Regions from separate parts of the Verrucosispora sp. TAA-831 genome, predicted to be linked through region 3. Evidence: riboswitches for the same ligand, from Rfam matches in the RefSeq annotation. Region 3 holds a riboswitch; each other region holds the start of a gene.
What was found. Region 3 has a riboswitch for S-adenosylmethionine ahead of ACQVFL_RS13870 (ABC transporter substrate-binding protein). Riboswitches for the same ligand answer to the same signal wherever they lie in the genome.

Region 1 (5,754 bases), 3.1 Mb from region 3:
TTGCGGCACATGCCGGCGAAGTCGTCGGTGGAGTCGACCACGACCGTGTTGAGTCCGGCCTTCTCGGTGTAGACCGCCGCTTGGCGGGCGTTGGCCTCCAGCCAGTCGCCGTACTCGGTGGACCCGGTGAAGTCCACGATCTTGACGGCCGGGTGCAGAGCCAGGGTCGAGGCCAGCTTCTCGCCGGGCGCCTCGGGGGCGAGCAGGACCAGGTTCGGGTCGAAGCCGGCCTCGGCGAGCACCTCCCGGGCGTAGCGGACCGTCACGGCCAGCGGGAGTACGGCGCGCGGGTGCGGCTTGACCACCACCGGGTTGCCGGTCACCAGCGAGGCGAACAGGCCCGGGTAGGAGTTCCAGGTCGGGAACGTGTTGCAGCCGATGACGAGGGCGACGCCGCGCGGCACCACGTGGAACGTCTTGGTCATCCGCAACGGGTCGCCCTTGCCGGCGGCCTTCTCCCAGGCGGCGGTCCCCGGGTGCCGGGTCATCTCCGCGTACGCGTAGGCGACGGCCTCCAGCGCCCGGTCGAGCGCGTGCGCGCCACCGGCCTGGAACGCCATCACGAACGCCTGTCCGCTGGTGAACTGCACCGCGTTGGCCAGTTCGAAGACGTGCTTGTGCAGCCGGGCGAGGATCTCCAGGCAGACCCCGACCCGGATCTGTGGACCGGCGTCCCGCCACGCGGGCAGCGCCGTGGACGCGGCGGCGACGAGTTGGTCGGCGGTGGCGTGCGGGTACCGGACGTTCAGCGGCACACCGAACGGACTGGTCTCGGTGGCGACCCGGTCGCCGTCGCCCGGCTGGTCGAGCGGGAAGTCCCCGCCCAGGTACGCCTCGAACGCGGCCTTGCCGTCTGCGGCTGCGGTCTCGCCGTACACCCGGGGGCTGGGTGATTCCGGGTAGGCGGACCAGTACCCGCGCTCCGCGATCGCGGTCAGCGCGCGGTCGAGGGTGTCGGCGTGCCTGTCGTAGAGGGGGTGCGGGGTCTCCGTCATGCCCGCCATCATGCAACAGGAAGCCCCGCGATCAGTAGGGGCGTGTCACACCTCAGACGTCGAGCTGCCAGTTGCTCCACCGGTCCATCACCCGGAACCCGAGCTGCTCGTTGATCGCGATCATGTGGTCGTTGCTGTCCGCGTTGAAGGTGTCGATCACCTGGACAGCGGGCTCGTGGTCGAGCAGGTGACGAAGGTTCTCGATCTTCGTGAGCAGGCCGAGGCGGCGCCCCCGGTGCTCCGGGTCGACGATGGTGATCTGCTGGAAGGCGTGCCAGTCGGCGGTCGGTGACATGTCGAGCAGGGTCCAGGCGACCAGTCGGCCGGACCCCCGGTGCCGTACGCCCGCGTGGTACCGCCGCTTGCCGCGCGCTTCGAGCGCCCGCTCGGTGCCGCGTACCCGCTCCGCGTCGACCTGCTCGGGCTCCCACTCCAGGCCGCCCATCGGCGCGTCGGCCAGCAGCCGCCCGTCCAGATACGCGACGTCGGCGATCAGGTCGTCCGGCGTGTTCCCGCGCCAGAACAGCACCTCGTAGTCGGTGGCCCGGGACCGGGCGTCGGCGAGCAGCGCGTCCAGGGCGGTCTGGTCCAGCTCGGCGACGTGCAGTCGCCGCCGTACGTCGGCCAGGGCGTCGACCGCGCCGACGGTGGCGGCGAACCGGGTGGCCGGACCCGGCTGGTGGGGCTCGCCGCGCAGGTGTGCCCGGCTCATCGCGCTGACCCGTTTACGTCCACGCTCCCGCAGCACGCGCAGGCCGCGCTCGAACAGCGCCCGACCGACCCCCTGGCGGCGGTGGTCCGGATGGACGACGAGCTCGGCCGAGGCGTTCTCGGTGTTGTCGAGTTGCGGCAGGTGGAGCAGCAGGTATCCGGCGGCGACGCCGTCGACGTGGGCCAGCAGTGCGAGTGTCTCGGTGCCCGGCATCGGTTGGTGGAACAGCGCGGCGAACCGCTGCCGACTGAACGGTGGGTAGTCCGGCAGTTCCGCGGCGCTGTAGTCGGCACCGACCTGGAACGCCTGCTCGATGGCCGACTCGTCGTCGGCACCGAAGGGGGTGATGGTGATGGCCATCTCCGCAGCCTGCGGGACGACGAGCGACGGGGCCAGCGATTATTCGCTGGCCCCGTCGGGAAGCTTGGTCGGGAGGGACGATCGCACAACGCCTCCGGCGCTGGGTCGTAAAGACTGAAAGTCTACGGCGAAGCGCCCTCCCGCACGAAGCATCTTGCGCCGCCCGGTTCCTGCCGTCAAGTACTCGACGGCGTGTTTTCGGCACTCACCGCGAAAAGCCCGTTACCCGGCGGATCGGTCGGCGTGCAACATGCCGACCAGCCGACGAGTTCGCGGTGTGCCTCAGCCGAGCAGGCCGGCGTCGCGGGCGGCCCGCAGCGACGGCTTGATCCGGTGGGTCGGTCCGACCTCGCCCGCGACCGCGTCGAGCGTCTTGAGCCCCTCGCCGGTGTTGTAGACCACCGTCTCCGCGGTCGGGTCCAACTTTCCGGACTCGACCAGCTTGCGCAGCACCGCGACGGTCACCCCGCCGGCCGTTTCCGCGAAGACCCCGGTGGTACGCGCCAGCAGCCGCACGGCGGCACGGATCTCGTCGTCGTCGGCGTAGTCCATCCAGCCGCCGGTACGGCGTACCGCCTCCAGGGCGTACAGGCCGGCGGCCGGGTCGCCGATGTTGAGCGACTTGGCGATCCCGGTCGGCTTGACCGGGGTGATCGTGTCCCCGCCGCCGTGCAGGGCGGTGGCGATCGGGTTGCAGCCGGCCGACTGGGCACCGAAGACCTTCCACCCGCCGGCCGGTGCCTCGACCAGGCCGATCTCGACCAGCTCGCTGAACGCCTTGTCGACCTTGGTGAGCAGTTCGCCGGAGGCCATCGGGATCACGACCTGGGCCGGAATCCGCCAGCCGAGTTGCTCGGCGACCTCGTAGCCGAGCGTCTTGGACCCCTCGGCGTAGTACGGCCGGACGTTGACGTTGACGAAGGCGGTGTCCTCGAACTCGTCGGTCTCCACCAGTTCGCCGCAGAGCCGGTTCACGTCGTCGTACGAGCCGTCGATGGCGACCAGCTCACCGCCGTACACGGCGGTCGTCACGACCTTGCCCTGCTCCAGGTCACTGGGGATGAAGACCACCGACGGGGTGCCGGCCCGGGCCGCGTGGGCGGCGACGGAGTTGGCCAGGTTGCCGGTGGAGGCGCAGGCGAACCGGGCGAAGCCGAGCGCCCGGGCGGCGGTCAGCGCGACCGAGACGACCCGGTCCTTGAACGAGTGGGTGGGGTTGGCGCTGTCGTCCTTGACCCAGAGCGGGCCGGTGATGCCCAGCTCGGCGGCGAGCTGGTCGGCGGCGACCAGCGGCGTGAAACCGGGGTCCAGGCTGACCCGGGTGGCCGGGTCCTGCCCGGCGGGGAGCAGCGCCGCGTAGCGCCAGATGTTCTGCGGGCCCGCCTCGATCTGCTCGCGGGTCACGGTGGCGAGGGCCGCCGGGTCGTAGTCGACCTCCAGCGGGCCGAAACACTCGTAACAGGCGTGCTGCGCGGCCAACGGGTAGCGGGCCGAACAGGCGCGGCAGACCAGGGCGCGGGCGGGGCTGGCGGTGGTGTCGATCCCGGTAGGGGCGAGCGTCGACGTCATGTCCGAGTCCTCTCATCTTCCCCCACATCGCACCCTGCGGCGGGGACGGAATTGGCACCTGCCCCACGGGACGCTCAGCGATGAGCGCGTGGGGTGGTTGCCGGGGCGTCGTCGGGCCGTATCCCTCAGCCCCTCTGGATGAGGTATTCAGTTGTGCCGCCGAGTCTAGGCAATCGCGCCGCGCTCGTCAGCGTTCGATCTCAGCCTGTGAGCGATTCCTCACCGCCGCCACCGCCTGAGGGACGGCGACGACCCTGGACCGGACGGCTCCGGCGGTGCCGGAGGAGACCCGGTCCAGGGTCGCGCACGAGCGTCGGCCTGGCCGCCGCACCAGCCGGATCAGGCCGGTACGGACCTGCGTTCGGCCGCCTTCACGTCCAGTGCGGCCCCGTTGCGCTGGCGCAGCAGGTTGTCCAGCGCCCAGCTACCCGGACCGAGTATCGCGATCAGCAGGAACGACCAGCAGAACAGCACGGACAGCTCGCCGTTGTTGCGCAGCGGCAGCAGCGCCTCGGGCTGGTGGACGACGAAGTAGGCGTAGGCCATCGAGCCCGACGCCACCAGGGCCGCCGGCCGGGTGAGCAGACCGACGAGCACCAGGGCGCCGCAGACGGCCTGGATCAGCGCGGCCCACCAGCCCGGCCACGTGCCGAGCGGGACGGGTTCACCGCTCCCCCGGGCACCGCCGAAGACGCCGAACAGAGACGACAACCCGTGGCAGAGAAACAGCAGGCCGATGACCATGCGGAACAGGGACAGGGCCGGCCCGCCGAACCGGTCAGTACGCATTCCGGAACCTCCATTGTGGATGGACGAGGGCAACCAGAATGCGGGATTGATAAATATTTGTCGATGCAATCTCTTCCTTTGGGAACGCTCCCACATCGATGGTAGCGACTGGAACTTCCGAAGGAACCCCCCTCGACGAAGATCGTTTCGATCACCCTCCGTAACGACTCCCTGTACACCCTGGACATGTGACCGCAACAAGTCGCGGTCATCCGAGCCGGAGCCGCGCGCCCACCCGGGTCCGGAAGCGGCCACCGTCGTCCCACCAGCCGGTACACCGAGCGGCCCCCGGCCGACCGCGACGCCCTCCCGAACCACCCGCCTCGCCACGCCGACAGCCGGGCGAGCGATCGAGCACCGTGATGCGACGATGGCCCGATGCGAGACATCCACGGGGGATCGATTCCGGAGACGACCCCGAGACACGGCCCGGGTGACCGGCGTACGCGGCACGCCGCGCTGCTGACCGCCGTCACGATGCTCGCCGGCTGCGCGCCGACCGACGCGTCGCACAACGCCCCGGGCGACCCGCCGCCGGAGCCGCTCGGCGCGGCCACCGCCCCGGCACCGACCTCGGCCGGGCCGGAGGTCTGCCCCGAGTCCGGCGTACGGATCCGCTACCTCGGTGTCAGCGCGGCCATGGGGCTCCGGGCGATGGGCGTCGAACTGGTCAACTGCGGCGACCGGCCGTACCCGCTGCACGGCTATCCGGCGTTACGGCTCTACGACGGCGAGGGGCGACCGCTCAGCGTCCGGGTGGTCCCCGGGGCGGCCGGGATCGCCTCGGGCTTCGACGACCCACCCCGGCGACTGGTGGTGGCACCGGGCGACGCGGCCGGAGCTGCCGTGATCTGGCGCAACCTGGTCGACGACCCGACCGTGGCCGCCACCGAGGCCACGCGGGTGGAGATCGCGGCGGGCAAGGGGCAGCCGGGGCAGGTACTCGACATGGAGGGGCCGATCGACCTCGGCAACACCGACCGGATCGGAGTCAGCGCCTGGAAGAAGCGGACGGGCCCGACACCGACGCCCACCGATTCGGCGGACGACGGCGTCGACGCCGCACTCAGCTCGTGATGTCCTTGCGGGTGAAGCGCCAGAAGGCGAGCCCCCAGAACAGGGTGGCGTAGCAGATCGCCGAGATGGCCCCTCGGACGATGTCGTCGGTCTGCACGGGCGTGGAGAGCAGCCCCAGCCAGGCGGTGCTGTAGTGGGTCGGCAGGAACGACCGGATCGCGCCGAGCGCGGTGATCTGGTCGAGGATGCTGGAGAGGATCCACAGCAGCACCGCACCGCCCACCGCGCCCAGCGCGGCGTCGGTGACCACCG
Region 2 (5,754 bases), 1.0 Mb from region 3:
CGACGGCGACCCCCAGCTCGACGGGCCGCTACACCTGACCTCCGCCGAACTGGCCGCCCCGACCTGCCGTCTCGACGGGCGGGTCCACTTCGCGCGGCACCACGACGTCCTCGTCGGCGAGTCACATGTCGCGCGGCACTTCTTCCCCGGCGACCCGGACACCGCGCACCGCTACGACGTGATCGTCGTCGGCTCCGGTGCCGGCGGCGGCACCCTGGCGTACCAGCTCGCCGAGACGCCGTGGCGGGGTGGCCGGCCACCGCGCGTCCTGCTGTTGGAGGCGGGCAGTTACCTGTTCGGAACGCACACCGGCAACCTGGCCCGGTACCAACCGGTCGGCCCCGACGTGTACCCGAACATCTTCCACCACTGGGGTGCCTTCGGTCGGCGGCGCTGGCGGGCCGCCGACGCCGAGAGCGCCAGGGCGCGGATCGCCCAGGGCCTCAACCTCGGCGGCCGGACCCTCTTCTGGGGAGCGTCGGCACCCCGGATGCACCGCTGGGAGTTCCGCGACTGGCCGGAGACGGTCCGCGACGAGCTGTGCGACGTCTGGTACGACCGCGCGGAGCAGTTGACCCGCGTCACTCCCCTGGTCCCGTCGGCGTACCAGACGATGGTCAAGGCCAGGCTGCGGGAGTTGCCCGCGTTGGCCGACTTCCGGCACTTCGATCCGCCGATGGCGATCGAGTACTGCGGACCGGTCCCCGGGGCGGTGCCGGCCGGGATCTGGTCGGCGGCCGAACTGCTGCTCAGCCGCGCGATGCAGGACGACCGCTTCGGGAACCTGCGGGTCCACCTGAACCACGAGGTGGTCGGGGTCGAGAGGGCGGCGGGCGAGGTCACCGGCGTGGTCGCGTACGACCACCTGGCAGGTCGGGACCGCACCTACCGGCTGGCCGACGACGGCGTGGTGGTGCTGGCCGCCGGCACGGTCGGCACCGCAGTGGTCGCCCAGGCGTCCGGCCTCGCCGATGACGATCCGCTGGTCGGGCGCGGCATCACCGACCACCCGATCTACGTGGTGAAGTTCTGGGTGCGGCAGGGCGGCGACTGGTACAGCCGGTTCGACTCCAGCAAGACCGTCTCCCGGCAACTCACCGACGCCGCCGACGTCGACCCCGCCCACCCGTACAGCGTCACGCTGGACCTGGGTGCGAACCTCAACCAGTTCCGGTTCGTCAACGCCCTGGAGTTCACCGGCGCGGACCTGGCGACGATCGACGGGAAGATGCCGGGCGAGCTGGTGTTCATGGTCGAGGCGCCGCTGGTCGAGCAGAACGCCGTGACCCGGACCGAGTCCCGGCCGGAGGGTGCGAAGCCGACCGCGCTGCCCACCATCCGCATCCATTCCAGCCCGCGAGCCGACCAGGTCCAGGCCGCTCTCGACAAAATCGCCGCCGATGTCGTCCGCGCCTTCGGCGGCGACGTGTACGAGCAGCTCTGGGCTCCGCTCGGCGGGGTGTCGCACGAGGTCGGCACGATGCGGATGGGGCGCGTCACACCCGGTCGGCAGCGTCCGGGAGTGGTCGACGAGAACCTGCGTGTCCGGGGCCACCGCAACCTCTACGTCTGCGACCTCTCCGTCTTCCCCAACTCACCGGCGGCCAACCCGACGCTGACGCTTGCGGCGCTGGCGCTGCGCCTCGCCGCACACCTCAGCACCTGACGGCACACCCCGAGGACGGCTTACTGCTCCGCAGGCGAGGTCACGATCTCGCGTAGCCCGTGCAGGAGTCGGTCGACGTGCTCGGCGGTCGTGCCGATGCCGATGCTGGCCCGGATCGCGTACCCGTCGGTCGGGCGGCCGAGCCGCGCGGCGGCGCCGGCCAGCAACCTCCGGCTGAGCGGGTGGGCGCAGAACAAGCCGTCGCGTACGCCGATCCCGTACTCGGTGGAGAGGCGGTGGGTGACGTCGGCTGCCCGCCGGTCGGCGACGGTAAAGCTGACGATGCCGACCCGGTCGTGATCGGCGTCGAACGTGCGCAGTTCCGCCACCTGCGGCAGGGCGGCGAGGCCGTCGCGCAGCCGGGTCAGCAGCTCCTGCTCGTGGCGGGCGAGAACGTCCGGCGCGGCGGCGGAGATCGTGGCGCAGGCGGCGGCGAGCGCGACCGCGCCCAGCAGGTTCGGCGTGCCGGCCTCGTGTCGCGCCGGACCGGTCTGCCACTGCACGTCGGCGGGCTCGTCACCGACGTGCCGGGTGGCCCCGCCACCGGACAGGTACGGGTCGGCGGCGTCGAGCCAGTCGGCTCGGCCGGCCAGGACTCCCGTGCCGAACGGCGCGTACAGCTTGTGCCCGGACAGCGCCAGGTAGTCGATGTCGTCGCGGGTCATGGAGACCGCGCGGTGCGGGGCCAACTGTGCGGCGTCGACGGCGATCCGCGCGCCGTGCCGATGCGCGATCTCCGCGATGTCGGCTATCGGCCAGACCTCTCCGGTGACGTTGGAGGCGCCGGTGACCGCCACCAGCACCGGCCCCGCGCTGCCCAGGTCGGCCAGTGCACGGGTCAGCCCGGACGTCACCTCGGGCAGGTCGGTGGGCACCGGCAGGCGGTGCACGCGCGGCCAGGCCAGAAGGTTCGCGTGGTGCTCGCCGGCCCAGGTCACCACGGTGGTGTGCGGTGGCAGGGCCCGGGCGAGCAGGTTCATCGCATCGGTGGTGTTCCGGGTGAAGATCACGTGGTCGTCCGGCCGGATGTCGAGGAAGTCCGCGACGGTCTGACGGGACTGCTCGTAGGCCAGCGTGCATCGGCGCGACGCAGCACCGGCACCCCGGTGCACGCTGGCGTACCAGGGCAGCAGCTCGGTCACCGCCTCGGCGACCTCGGCGAGACAGGGTGCGGTGGCGGCGTAGTCGAGGTTGGCGTACGCGGCGGTGGTGCCGTCGGCGAGGCGGACCGGCAGGTCGTCGCCGAGCACGGCAGGAGCGATCGTGGGCACAGTGGTCCTCAGGTAACAGTGGACCCGTGGGGGTCCGCGCTTGCCGCTGCGGCGGTCGCCGACGGCCTGGTCTCACCCGGAGGCACCCCACCGCGGATATACGAGGGTTGCCGGTCAGCAGGCCGGGGCCTTGACGCTGACACTCTTGACCGCTGCCGATGTTGCCACACCGGCAAGCCCGCCCGCTAGGGCCCGTGGCGCGCCCAGCATGTCCCTGTTCGTACGACACGCGACAGCCCCCTTGAGTCGCCCCTCGCCGCACCGGTCACGGTCACGCGCCGCCGATCGACTCCACCACGGTGAACAGCACACTCCATGATGGACGAACCAGTGGATCGCCTGTCAACTTCGCGAAGCACTTTCGGTCACCTCGTCGACGGCGCGACCAGCATCGGGCGGCTCGGTCCGGCCGACGCGCAGCAGGTGAGCCGGGCGGCCCTGTCGAGGCCGGGCCGCCCGGCTGACGAAACACCGGGCGGCGTCGTCGTCCTCTGCGTGGGTTCACCGCCGGGACGGGCTCATTCCTTCCAGGGCGAGTCGCACCAGCCGCTCCGCCTCGGCCGCACTCGTCGATTCCGCCGCCAGTGCGATCGCCTTGACGAGGGTCACCAGGTCGATCATCTCGACGTCCGCGCGTACGGTCCCTTCCTCGGCGGCTCGGCGCCGCAGCGGTTCGCCCGCCGTCACGAGCATCGCGGAGCAGGACTCGCTCTCCTGGGGCGCCCTGAGCAGGGAGGTGACCAGGCCGCGGGTGGTCGTGCTGTAGACCGCCAGCTCGCACAGCCAGGTCGTCAGCGCCTGGCGGGCGTCCGGCCCGGTCGACAGCTCACCGGCGCGGGCACAGAGCGCTTCGACCCGGTCGTGGAAGACCGCCTCCAGCAACGCCCAGCGGGACGGGAAGTGCCGGTGCAGGGTCGCCGAGCCCACGCCGGCGGCTCGGGCGATCTCCTCCAGCGACGCGTACGCGCCGTCCCGGGCGACCGCCTCGCTGGCCGCCGTGACGATCAGCGCGCGGTTGCGTTGTGCGTCAGCTCTCATCGCCTGCCGTTTGAATAAGTGGGGTTACCCCCCATATCGTAACCGACAGGAAGTGGGGTGCCACCCCACTTGTTCCGAGGAGGAGACATGGCCGTCCTTGTCATCGGCGCCACCGGCAAGCAGGGCGGATCCACCGCCCGGGCACTGCTCGACCGGGGCGTCGCGGTACGCGCCCTGGTCCGCGACACCACCAGCGCGGCCGCACTCGCCCTCCGCGACCGAGGAGCCGAACTGGTCCGGGGCGACCTGGACGATCCCGCCTCGCTCCTCGCCGCAGCGCGCGGAGCGGACGGCGTCTTCTCCATCCCCTTCCCGGATCTCACCGATCTGCAGGGCGATGCCGAGCTGCGCCGAGGGCGGCACCTCGTCGAGGCCGCCCGCAGGGCCGGGGTGCCGCAGTTCGTCCACAGCAGCGTCGCCGGTGCCGGTGACTTCCACCGCAACCAGCCGGGCTGGGCCGAGGGCCGTTGGGACCGGCACTACTGGGAGAGCAAGGCAGCAATCGACGAAGCGGTCCGCAGCAGCGGATTCGCCCGCTGGACCGTCCTCAAGCCCGCGACCTTCATGGAGAACCTGCTGGAGAAGTCCTTCCTGTTCGGCGACTGGTCCAGCGGCACCATCGTCACCGGCTTCGCCGCGGACACCCGCATCGCCTGGATCGCCGTCGACGACATCGGTGCGGCTGCGGCGACCGCCTTCACCGGATCGGGCACGCTGGACGGTAAGGAGGTGGAACTCGCCGGTGACATGCGGACCATGACCGAGGTCGCCGCGATCCTCAGCGAGGTCACCGGCCGGACCGTCACCGCGCCGGTCCTCACCCCGCAGGAAGCGGTCACGCGCGGCCTGCCGCCGTTCATGGTCAAGGTCGTCGAGCAGATCAACGAGAACGGCACCCCCGCTCGACCGGAGATCGCCCAGGCACTCGGCCTGCCCACCACGGACTTCCGCACCTGGGCCCGCCGCGCCCTCACCTGACCGCTCGGGTGCCGGGCCGGCTGCGGACGGCCGGCCCGGCAAGCCCGACGAGGTCACCCACCCGGGTCGAGGTCAGGACGGCCGTCGGGCCACCGCCTGGATCTCGATGAGCAGGTGCGGATGGGGCAGCTGGTGCACGGCCACGGTGGTGCGGGTGGGCCCGGTCTCGTCGAAGTACTCGGCGTAGACCTCGTTGTAGCCGCCGAAGTCGTTCATGTTGACCAGGTAGGTGGTGAGCTGGACGAGGTCGTCGAGGTCGGCCCCGACGGAGTGCAGGATGTCGCGGATGTTGTCGATGACGGCGCGGGTCTGCGCGCGGATGTCGAGGTCGGTGACGCCCATCGGGTCCGCTGCGGCGCCGACGATCGTGTTGTCCGGCCGACGGCTCGACGTACCCGAGACGAAGATCAGGTCGCCGACGACCTTGACGTGCGGGAAGCGGCCGCGCGGCGTGGCCATGCCGGGCACCACACCGTCGGGCCGACGGTCGCGTCGGGCGCCGTTCTCGTTGTGTGGGGTCACGACGCGACCCGCAGGGACGCGGTGCCGAGCGTGTCGACGGTGACCCGGACGTGGGATCCGGCCCGCAGCGGCACGGCGGCGGTGGCCGCACCGGCGAGCAGGATCACGCCGTTGGCCAGGTCCACACCGCTGGCGGCGGCGAGCCGGACCGCTTCGGCGAGCGCCCGGCGGGGGTCGCCGAGGATCGCGGCCGTGGATCCGATCTGCACGGGTCGCCCGTCCACCTCCAGCAGTACGCCGAGGTTGTCGATCCCGTCCGGCAGCGGTTGCCAGGCGCCG
Region 3 (5,754 bases):
ACCTGCACGCCCGAGGCGTCCGCGACCCGCAGGCACGCGTCGATCGCCGCCGGGGTGGTGCCCCAGTCCTCGTGCAGCTTGAAACCGCCCGCACCGGCCCGCAACTGCTCCCAGAGCGCCTCGGTGGAGACCGTGTTGCCCTTTCCGAGCAGCAGGACGTTGACCGGGAACGCGTCCAGGGCCTCGTGCATCCGGGCCAGGTGCCAGGCGTTCGGTGTGACGGTGGTGGCGCGGGTGCCCTCGGCCGGTCCGGTGCCACCACCGACCAGGGTGGTGACCCCACCGGCCAGCGCCTCAGTGACGACCTGCGGGCAGATGAGGTGCACGTGGGTGTCGACCGCCCCGGCGGTGAGGATCCGACCGTTGCCGGCGATCACCTCGGTCGCCGGGCCGATCACCAGATCCGGATGGACACCGTCCATGGTGTCCGGGTTGCCCGCCCGACCCAGCGCCACGATCCGCCCGTCGCGGATCCCCACGTCGGCCTTGACCACGCCCCAGTGGTCGAGGACCACCGCGCCGGTGACGACGGTGTCCAGCGCGCCCTCGGCCCGGGTGGCCCGGGACTGGCCCATCGACTCGCGGATCACCTTGCCGCCGCCGAAGACCGCCTCGTCACCGCCGGCACAGTGGTCGTGCTCGACCTCGATCAGCAGGTTCGTGTCGGCCAACCGGATCCGGTCACCGGTGCTCGGCCCGTAGAGCGCGACGTAGCGCTCCCGCTCCACCATGCTCATGCCGTCCCTCCGCTCCGCTGCGCGCCGCCGTGAGACACCGCCGTCGGGGTCGGGTCCAGTGAGCCGGCGCACTCGCCGCGCAGGCCGGGGACGATCCGCGCGCCGCTCAGCGGCACCAGATCCACGGTGCGGCTCACGCCCGGTTCGAAACGCACGGACGTCCCGGCCGGTACGGCCAGACGCTGCCCCCAGGCGGCGGCCCGGTCGAAGTCCAGGGCCGGGTTGGCCTCGGCGAAGTGGTAGTGCGACCCGACCTGCACCGGCCGGTCGCCGGTGTTCACCACGAGCAGCGTGGTCACCGGACGACCGGCGTTGATCTCCACCGGCCCGGCGGCCGGCAGGATCTCCCCGGGGATCACGGGATCGGGTGGTGCACCGTCACCAGCTTGGTGCCGTCCGGGAACGTCGCCTCCACCTGCACCTCCCTCAGCAACTCGGGGATGCCGTCCTGCACGTCGTCCCGGGTCAGCACGGTGCGGCCGGAGGCCATCAGGTCGACCACGGACGCCCCGTCGCGCGCGCCTTCGAGGAGGAAGGCGGTGAGCACCGCGACGGCTTCCGGGTAGTTGAGACGCAGGCCGCGTTCGCGGCGGCGCCGGGCGACGTCCGCCGCCACGTGGACGAGCAGGCGGTCCTGCTCGTGCGGGGTGAGATACACGGGGTGCTCCCGGTGGGTGTCCGCGCCCCCGGACACCGTCGGCCCGGCGCCTCGACGCGCCGACCGCCGGTCGGGGTTCGCCCGCCGGTCCGACCGCCACGTGCGCGGGCCCCGGGGTTTCCACCTCCCCGGTCCGCGTGGCGGACCACCGGCGGTGTCGGGTCGGATGCGGACCGCACCGCCCACCGCTGAGCAGACCGTAAGGGATCACGCGGGCGGCGGGCAACACCCCGCGTGAGGGTCGTCATAACGGGTGGACGCTGCCCCGTCACCGGCTGCTAGCCTCGGCGACAGGTCAAGAGCGCCAGCGTCAAGCCCCGGCTCGCTGGCCGGCAACCCTCGTCCGCGCAGGGGTGCCCCGGGTGAGGACCAGGCATCGGAGCGACCTCCGGTGCAAGCGTGGCCTGGTGTCCCAGGTCATCACGACCTTGAGGAGAACCATGCCTTACCGCTGTCGACCGGTGGCCTGCCGGGATCTGACCCGGCGTCGGCACGTCGACATGATGCGGGTGTGCAGCGCCGCGTGTAGCTGACCTGCGTCGCTACCCGGCCGCCGACCTGCCCGGTCGGACGACCAGCCCCGTTCCGTTTTCCCACCCCTCACGGTCCGTCCCACGGCGGACCGTCGGCGTGGCACGTGCGTGCCCGCCGCCGTTCATCCAGGAGACACCTGTGCGCTTCCTTCCCGCCCTGACCCGGGCCGTCGCCGTCGGCGTCACCGCCGTGCTCGCCGCCACCGCCCTCACCGCGTGCGGCTCGGACGGCGAGACCGCCGACAACCCGTACAACCTGCTCCAGCCGGGGGTGCTGCGGGCCGGCACGCTCACCGACGCGCCGCCGAACGTCTATCTCAAGGACGGCCAGTTCACCGGGTTCGACAACGACCTGCTGGTCGCCGCCGCCGACAAGCTCGGCCTGCGGGTGGAGTTCGTCGGCACCGACTTCTCCGGCCTGCTGGCCCAGGTCAACAACCGTAAGTTCGACGTCGGCAGCTCCTCGATCACGATCACCGAGGCGCGGAAGAAGACGGTCGACTTCGGCAACGGCTACGACTTCGGGTACTTCGGGCTCGACGTGCCCGCCGGATCGACGCTGACCGGCTTCGACGAGCTGTCCGGCAAGCGGGTGGTGGTCGTGCAGGGCACCGTCCAGGACGACTACGCCACCGGGCGCGGCCTCGACCCGGTGCGGGTGCCGGACTACAACGGCGCGATCAACCAGCTCAAGGCCGGCACCGCGGACGCCTGGATCGCCCCGGCCGAGATCGGCGAGAAGACCGCCGCCGACAGCGGCGGCAAGATCAAGGTCGCGGCGAAGGAGCTCAGCCCGGCACCCACCGCATACGCGGTCGCCAAGGGCAACGACCCGCTGCGCGAGGCGCTCAACCGGGCCCTGGACGAGGTCATCGCCGACGGCACCTGGACCCGACTCCAGGAGCAGTACTACCCGGGGCGGCCGATCCCGGCCGACTTCACCCCGGGCAGCGGCGACGTGTCGGCACCGGCCGCCTCCTGAGGTAGGACGACGAGCGAGTAGGGCGGAGGTCGACCGTGGATCCGTTGCGCACCCTGTGGGAGACGTTCTTCGACTGGGAGTCGATGCGCGAGGCGCTGCCCGAGATGATCACCGTCGGGTTGCCGAACACGCTGATCCTGGCGGTCACCGCCGCCCTGCTCGGCTCGGCCATGGGCATCGTGCTGGCCGTCGCGGGCATCTCGCGTACCCGCTGGTTGCGGTGGCCCGCCCGGGTCTACACCGACGTGTTCCGTGGCCTGCCGGCGGCGGCGACGATCCTGCTGATCGGGGTCGGCCTGGCGCCGTTGGGCATGCAGGTGTGGGGGCCGAACCCGTACCCGCTGGGGATCCTGGCGCTGTCGCTGATCGCGGCGGCGTACATCGGGGAGATCTTCCGCTCCGGCATCCAGTCCGTGGAGGCGACCCAGGTGGAGGCCGCCCGCGCGCTCGGTTTCTCCTGGTGGGAGGCGATGCGGGTGGTGGTGATCCCGCAGGGTGTCCGGCGGGTCCTACCGGCCTGGGTGAACCAGCTCATCGCACTGATCAAGGACTCCAGCCTGGTCTACTTCCTCGGTCTGCTGGCCAGCCAGCGGGAGCTGTTCCGGATCGGGCAGGACTACGCGGCCAACACCGGCAACCAGTCGGCGTTGCTGCTGGCCGGGCTCTTCTATCTGACGCTTACCGTGCCGCTGACGCACGTCGTCAACTGGATCGATCGGCGGCTGCGGCACGGCCGACCGGCGACCGGACCGGCCGGTGACGATCCCGACGACCTCGACCTGGCGCTGCCCGGCGCCGCCGGAGGCAACCAACGATGAGCACCTCGGTCAGCCTGAGCCTGCGCGACGTGCACCTGGCCTTCGGCCGTCACCAGGTGCTGCGCGGGGTGGACCTGGACGTCGCGCGCGGCGCGACCGCCTGCGTGATCGGCCCGTCCGGGTCCGGCAAGTCGACGCTGCTGCGGACCGTCAACCGGCTGCTCGAACCGGACCGGGGCGACGTGCTGCTGGACGGGCGCAGTGTGCTGCGCGACGACCCGGACGCCCTGCGGCAACGGGTCGGCATGGTGTTCCAGCAGTTCAACCTGTTCCCGCACATGAGCGTGCTGCGCAACATCACCGTCGCGTTGCGGCGCATCCGCAAGCTCGGCGAGGACGAGGCGGTGGCGGTGGCCCGTACCCACCTGGACCGGGTGGGGCTGGCCGCGAAGGCCGACGCCCGCCCGGCGCACCTGTCCGGCGGGCAGCAGCAGCGGGTGGCCATCGCCCGGGCGCTGGCCATGCAGCCGCAGGTGATGCTCTTCGACGAGGCCACCTCGGCGCTGGACCCGGAGCTGGTCAAGGGCGTGCTGGCGTTGATGGCGGACCTCTCCTCGCAGGGCATGACCATGGTGGTGGTGACCCACGAGATGGGTTTCGCGCGCGAGGTCGCCGACACCGTCGCGTTCATGGACGCCGGGGTGGTGCTGGAGGCCGGCGAGCCGACCGCGATCTTCGAGTCGGCCGAGCACCCGCGCCTGCGCCGGTTCCTTTCGCAGGTGCTGTAGCGCGGGGCGGCGGCGGTGAAAGGAGGGGACCCCTGCTATGCACGAGGCGTTAGCAGGGGTCCCCTCCTTTCACCTCAGGTCGGAGTATCGCGCCGCCGGAACGCGCCCACTCCGAACGCCAGCAGCACGGCCGCCACGGCGGTGAGCACCACCAGGGGCAGCACCCTGAGGTCGGCGGCGGGCACCGACGGCACGTGGGTGAAGGGCGACAGGTTCAGCGCCGCCTGCGGCAACTCCAGCACCGCGCCCAACTGCCCGAGCAGCAGGAAGGCGATCAGCACCGCCCAGCTCGACGCCACCGACCAGCGGGGTACCGCACCGAACAGGGCGGTCACCACCCCGACGAGCACCAGCAGTGCGGGCAGCCGCAGCAGCGCCGCGCCGCCCAGCTCGACCGTCCAGCCGATCGGGTCACCGGCCGCCAGGCCGTACCCGAGCCCGGTGGTGAGACCGGCCAGCAGCACCAGCAGCACCGCGCCGAGCACGGCGGCACCCACCTGGATCCCGAGCCACCGGGTCCGGCTCACCGCCGTGGCCAGCAGCGCCTCCAGGATGCCGTCGGATTCGTCGTTGCGCGTCCGCAGCAGGGCCTGCACGGCGTACGCGCCGATGGTCAACGCGTACAGGCCGAGGATCGCCGCCAGGTACGCGTCGACGAGTTCCGCCCCGCCGCCGAGCTGGGCGATCGCCTCGGCCGCTGCCGGGTTCTCGGCGATCATCGCGTCGACCTCGTGACCGGCCACCCCCATGGAGAGGCCGAGCACCACCACCGCCACCGCCCAGCCGGCCAGTGCACCCCGCTGCAACCGCCAGGTCAGGCCGACCGGCCCGAGCAGCCCCGCGCCCGCTCGGGCCGGTCCACGCCGCGCGGCGAGCAGCCCCGCACCCACGTCCCGACGTTCGGCCAGCAGGTAGGCGAGTGCGACCCCGGCGACCAGCAGCGCCACCGGCAGGGCGAGGATCCACGGTCGTTCGGCACCGAAGGCGCGTACCTGGGTGCCCCAGCCCAGCGGCGAGAGCCAGGTCGGCCAGGCGCTGTCCAGCCGGGTGCCGTCGGCGCTGCGCTCGCCGAGCACGTCACCGGCGGCACGCAGCAGGAACGCGACGCCCACGGTGGCCGCGGCGAGCGCGTTCGCGCGCCGGGAACTCACCGAGACCTGCGCGGTGACGGCCGCGACGCCGGTGAAGGCGACCCCGACCCCGCCGATCGCCGCGGCGGCGGTCACCGAACCGGCGACCGGCAGTCCGGCGCCGACGAAGGCCAGGGCGAGCAGCGCGGCGGAGGCCAGGTTCGCGGC

Region 1: it holds a riboswitch for S-adenosylmethionine, as region 3 does, so the genes downstream of both, thrC (threonine synthase) here and ACQVFL_RS13870 (ABC transporter substrate-binding protein) in region 3, are expected to answer to the same signal.
Region 2: it holds a riboswitch for S-adenosylmethionine, as region 3 does, so the genes downstream of both, ACQVFL_RS18410 (aminotransferase class V-fold PLP-dependent enzyme) here and ACQVFL_RS13870 (ABC transporter substrate-binding protein) in region 3, are expected to answer to the same signal.

The regions. Positions count from the first base shown of each region.
Region 1 is NZ_CP192240.1:6,180,119-6,185,872, forward strand. It holds gene paaN (phenylacetic acid degradation protein PaaN) at 1-995, opposite strand, end outside; gene ACQVFL_RS27555 (N-acetyltransferase family protein) at 1,048-2,067, opposite strand; gene thrC (threonine synthase) at 2,350-3,636, opposite strand; SAM riboswitch class I at 3,646-3,781, opposite strand; gene ACQVFL_RS27565 (DoxX family protein) at 3,976-4,425, opposite strand; gene ACQVFL_RS27570 (DUF4232 domain-containing protein) at 4,804-5,502, shown strand; gene ACQVFL_RS27575 (ABC transporter permease) at 5,492-5,754, opposite strand, start outside.
Region 2 is NZ_CP192240.1:4,095,650-4,101,403, forward strand. It holds gene ACQVFL_RS18405 (GMC oxidoreductase) at 1-1,666, shown strand, start outside; gene ACQVFL_RS18410 (aminotransferase class V-fold PLP-dependent enzyme) at 1,687-2,916, opposite strand; SAM riboswitch class IV at 2,969-3,088, opposite strand; gene ACQVFL_RS18415 (TetR/AcrR family transcriptional regulator) at 3,439-3,975, opposite strand; gene ACQVFL_RS18420 (NmrA/HSCARG family protein) at 4,063-4,953, shown strand; gene ACQVFL_RS18425 (RidA family protein) at 5,026-5,412, opposite strand; gene ACQVFL_RS18430 (2-keto-4-pentenoate hydratase) at 5,472-5,754, opposite strand, start outside.
Region 3 is NZ_CP192240.1:3,070,247-3,076,000, reverse strand. It holds gene ACQVFL_RS13885 (urease subunit alpha) at 1-737, opposite strand, end outside; gene ACQVFL_RS13880 (urease subunit beta) at 734-1,096, opposite strand; gene ACQVFL_RS13875 (urease subunit gamma) at 1,093-1,395, opposite strand; SAM riboswitch class IV at 1,689-1,801, shown strand; gene ACQVFL_RS13870 (ABC transporter substrate-binding protein) at 2,068-2,910, shown strand; gene ACQVFL_RS13865 (amino acid ABC transporter permease) at 2,946-3,728, shown strand; gene ACQVFL_RS13860 (amino acid ABC transporter ATP-binding protein) at 3,725-4,456, shown strand; gene ACQVFL_RS13855 (ABC transporter permease) at 4,531-5,754, opposite strand, start outside.